DNA from 2 places in the Halalkalibacter oceani genome. Region 2 is predicted to be linked to the other one. Evidence: riboswitches for the same ligand, from Rfam matches in the RefSeq annotation. Region 2 holds a riboswitch; the other holds the start of a gene.
What was found. Region 2 has a riboswitch for thiamine pyrophosphate ahead of ABMB67_RS03230 (acetylornithine deacetylase). Riboswitches for the same ligand answer to the same signal wherever they lie in the genome.

Region 1: it holds a riboswitch for thiamine pyrophosphate, as region 2 does, so the genes downstream of both, tenA (thiaminase II) here and ABMB67_RS03230 (acetylornithine deacetylase) in region 2, are expected to answer to the same signal.

The regions. Positions count from the first base shown of each region.
Region 1 covers NZ_JBEPKD010000003.1:261,355-263,754, reverse strand. The annotation lists gene ABMB67_RS06450 (hypothetical protein) at 44-544, shown strand; gene tenA (thiaminase II) at 617-1,285, opposite strand; TPP riboswitch at 1,384-1,482, opposite strand; gene ABMB67_RS06440 (gluconokinase) at 1,529-2,400, opposite strand, start outside.
Region 2 covers NZ_JBEPKD010000001.1:644,985-647,384, forward strand. The annotation lists gene ABMB67_RS03225 (ABC transporter substrate-binding protein) at 1-61, opposite strand, end outside; gene ABMB67_RS03230 (acetylornithine deacetylase) at 83-1,354, opposite strand; TPP riboswitch at 1,452-1,557, opposite strand; gene ABMB67_RS03235 (FUSC family protein) at 1,637-2,400, opposite strand, start outside.

The DNA of each region.
Region 1 (2,400 bases), on a different contig from region 2:
ACATATAATGAAAAAGCTTGGCTAAAAAAGGAAGGTGAGAAAGATGAAAGCTAAATATCTGTTGATCATCGGGCTTATTTTCATTATGACCGGTTGTGGAAAAGTAGTAGGTGAATCCGAGGTAAAAGCTGAAACTGACGAGGCTGCCTTTCTTACATTTGAATGGATCGAAGCAGGCTATAATGGTTTGTTGGAACCGTTGTCGATTGAGCTTGGTCAATCAGCCGACCAGATCGTTGCGGCTTATGGACAACCGCGGGAAAAAGGGTCCTATGAAGGCGGGGAGTTTTGGCAATATGATCCTCATACTTTTTTTATAAATCCAATGAGCGGACAAAGCGTGGCCGTCGCAATGGACATTGAAACCTATCAACTGACGGAAGAAGACTTAAAACGTGAGCTTGGGACGTTTGATCGAAGCGAACAAAATATGATGGAAGATTACTGGATGTACGTCTATGAGCTTGATGATTATGAGCTGATCTTTGAAGCGAAGACAGAGGGAGGACCCTTGCAGTTTGTCTGGCTGCGGGAATTGCAGTAGCGGATGAAGCTGACGTTTGAAAAATGGCCGCCTGCCGGGAGCTTGTTCTCCTGCCAGGCGGCTCTTTTTACGTTAAATCGTCCAGCCGGCCTGTTCCCAGGCCATATCCCAAAATAAGTATTCAAACTTGCTCGTATGAATAAAGATGGTTTCAAGCTGCTTCTTTTCTGCTTCTGATTTCCCCTCGGCCAGCTCGTTAAGAAGGTCAATCAGCCATGTTGCCAATTCCTTGAAATCTTCCGAAGCATACATCCTGACCCATTCTCCGTAAAGGGGGTGGTCGCTTGCCCCGGGGATTTGCGCCAGTCGTTCGCCGATTTCACCGTAGCTCCAGGCACAAGGAAGGAGGGCGGCAATTAACTCGGCTAAAGAACCACGCTGGGAAAGGTTTAGCATATAACTGCTATAGGCCAGCGTCGTCGGAGCAGGTTCAGTCGCTTCCAGCTCCTCGCGAGAAATTCCGAGCCTTTCCGCGTATTGACGATGAAGCTCCATTTCCATATTCAACGTGGCATCAAGCAGCTTCGCGAAGGTCGACATCGTCGACAAATCAGGCGCCTTTAAGCTGCCTAAGGCAAACAGTCGCGCGTATTCAATCAAATACACATAATCCTGGCGCATAAAAAAGGAAAAACGTTCAGGTTCCAGTGTGCCATCGCCAATTCCCTGGACAAAAGGGTGCTGATAGCCTTTCTCCCAGATTGGTTTTGCTGTTTCGTACAAGTAGTCAGTAAATGTCATGAGATTCTCTCCTTTTCTTTCATTCTCGTAGCAAATAAAAAAATCACTCCCCTTGCGGAAGTGACTTTCTGGCTTTACTCAGATGACTGATATACCCGGTCTGCATAAGCCCACTTCCCTCCGCTAGCATCATCTAGATCAGGTAAAAAGGGTTAAGGCAACGCCTTTCTCAGCATGTAGCACCCCCAGTGGTTCTATGTATGATGTTTGTTTTAGCGTATCATAGAGCGGGAGATTTCACAATCATTTAAGTCGTGCCTGCAGTGCTGATAAACGCTGAAAGGTAGAGTGAAGTTCATTAATGGCTTGCTGATAAATCGAGAACAGTTCCGCATAGCGCCGGTGCGCCTGCTCGTTCGGCTCAATCGTTCCTTTCATTGGAATCGATTGTTTAATATCGTCCAGCCGTGACTCTTCTCCGGTCGCCAGTAAAGCGAGCCACGCTGCACCCCATGCCGAGCTTTGATGACTAAGCGGAAGCTCGACCGGCTGTCCGAAAACATCAGCGAGAATTTGCAGCCATAGCGCAGAACGGGCAAATCCACCGCTTGCCAGAAGCGTCTTAGGCGGTCCTGCTAGCCTGTTCAGGGCAGTGCCGATATGATAGATGCTGTAAATCGTGCCTTCCAGACCGGCGCGAATCATATCAGCCTTTGTGTGACTCGGCGTCAAACCGATAAAGCTGGCGCGCGCCCGTGAATTCCAGATCGGCGCCCGCTCTCCGTTCAAATAAGGAAGAAAGAGGAGACCGTTGGCTCCCGGACTGGAGGTTTCGGCTAACCCGGTGAGTAATTCATAGGCAGAAAGCTGTTTCTGCTGGGCGATCCGCTGCTGCTCCTCACCTAACACCTCTTTCATCCAGTGGAACACATTGCCGCCGTTATTCGTTGGCCCGCCCATCACCCAAAGCTGTTCTGCTACGCTGTAGCAAAAGATTTCCTGCTGCTCATCCGTGCGCGGGGAGGTGCTCATTTGTCTGATCGCCCCGCTTGTGCCGATTGTCACAGCTACATCTCCGTGCTCAATCGCACCTGTTCCGATATTGGCGAGCGGGCCATCGCTTGAACCGATGACAAATGGGAGTTCCTTTTTGATCCCGATTTGATCGGCAAGCG
Region 2 (2,400 bases):
CGCACGCTGCCAGCAACATCATACTTGCTGTCATCAAACTCGCTATGATCCATTTTTTCATCGTTTTCTCTCCACTCCTTGTCTACTTCTTCTCGTGCGTCCATTGATAGATAAATTGCAATAAAACCTTCGTGTAGTCGACGAGCTGCTCCACCGCGACGCTTTCGTTAACAGCGTGCGCATTCATCAAATCTCCCGGCCCATAAATAACAGTCGGAATTCCCGCCTCACCAAGCCAGCCGCCATCGGTCACTGTCGGGCTGACATCGATTTCCGCTTCACGGCCAATAACCGTTTGATGCGACGCCGCGAGCAACCGGACGCCCGGGTCAGCCGGATCAATTTCAAGCGAAGGGAAAATTTCGCCACGATCTTCAATCATTGAGCTGCCGCCCCACGAAAAAGTCGGCGGATTGTCGCGCAGCCAGACATCGCCGCTTGCGACCTTTACCAGATGCTCTTCAATCTCACGCGCCACCTCTTCATGCGTTTCATCTGGATAGAAATGCACCGTAATCCAGAGCCGGCATTCATCGGCAATAAAAGCGGCATGCCGGCCCCCTTCAATCACAGCCGGATTAATCGTATTTGCGCCTGGCGCGAAGCCGGGATAGCTTTTCGTAATCGCCCAATGGCGCTCCAGCTCCTGTAAACCGCTAATGAGCTTCATCATCTTTTCAATTGCACTCGCGGCAACAACCTGGCCGCCGGCATGAATCATTTGCCGTCGTGTCGCATCATGGTAGGTCTTTTCACTTTTCACCGTAATCCATCCGGTAATTACGCCGCCCTGCCCTTGAATATGGAGGTCGCTCGTGTCGACAACAACCGCAAAATCCGCCGTGCTGCCTCGCTTACAGCATTCCAGTGTCCCGGCCTCGCCAACCTCTTCACCGATCACCGACTGAAAAATCAAGTCGCCCGGCAAGGCGATTCCAGCTTGATCAAGCAACGAGACCGCGAATAACGCCCCGGCCAGACCGCCCTTCATATCCGCCGCACCCCGGCCATATAACCGTCCGTTGCGTACAAACGGCGTGAACGGATCAAGCTCCCATTTTTCATCCGGGCTGATTTCGGCGACATCAATATGACCGTTCACAATTAAGCTCTTATGCGCCTCCGCTTCTGTTCCTTTTCGAATGCCGATGACATTTGGATCGCCTGGATAGACGTCCCACATCTCAATCGAAAAGCCGTGTTCTTCCAAAAAACGAGCAACAAAAGCCTGCGCCTCTTTCGTATTCCGCGCCGGTGGTGCAGGCGTTTCAAAGGAAATGAGCGTTTTGGCCAGCTCAATCAGTTCCTCCCGCCGCTCCTCTACTTTCGAAAGCAATTCAGCGATCGTCGTCACATCATTCCCTCCTCTCTTATTTAGACAAAACAAAAAACCACCCCTGACAAGAGAAGTGGTTCACGTCTATCACAAACAGATCAATTCTGTCCAAAGAACTCGTTCCACACTTCTTCCCTCCGCTAGTACGAACTAGATCAGGTTATAAGGGTTAAGACAGCCGTCTCTCTCAGCTTTTAACAAAAGCACCCCTAGTAGTGATGATCAATATAATTATTTTGTCTACAAGTAGTTGTACCACACCGCAATAAAAAAGGCAATCAGAAAATTCCAACAGCTCGGCTAGCTGTCCTCAGCTGAAAACGCCTGTAGCTCTTCTCTGTTTCGTTTCTCTGCTTTGCGCGCCATCCGCTCCAGCTCTTCCAAGACATCATGAATCGAGAGAATCACATACAGCAAAATCGTCTCCGCAGAAAAATGATGATGAAAAGCCTTTGCCAAAGGGACGGCCGCTTCATGTTTTGAATACCAAAAATGCTGATCAAGCTGCTCGATCAGCTCATAATGCTCTGCAGGAATATAGTGATCCTTCGTCCGCAAAATAGCGGCGGTTGAGTCGATTGTCTGCAGCAAAAGCTGCTTTTTTTCCGGCGAAAAAGCCAGATTGCCAAGCGGAAGGGAGAGGACATTTGCCAGATGAAACTGAATTTGCTGGAGATGTTCCAGCTTGCGATATTCATGAAAAAAAATTCGCAGCTCCCCTGTTTTATAACGATGAAATTTCCATTCTTCGCGTTGATACTGGCATAGCTGAAATGATTTGCCCAATTGACTTGTTAGCTGACGGTGCATCTTCTGACTGTCTTTTGATGAACTTCGCTGCTTGTCAATCACTTCTTTACAGCGCAGCTCGAAAAGCTTAGCTGTTTCATCAAACAGTTTGTCATTGCGTACTTTAATTTCTGTAATATAATTCGCCGGCAGAATGAGAAAATTAACGAGCGTCGACACCGTCAACCCAATCGTCGTCGTCCCCGCCCGCTCAAAAAAGGCAAGCAAGTAATGATCCTGAGTAATCGGAATCATTGCGATCGCTGTTACAGTCG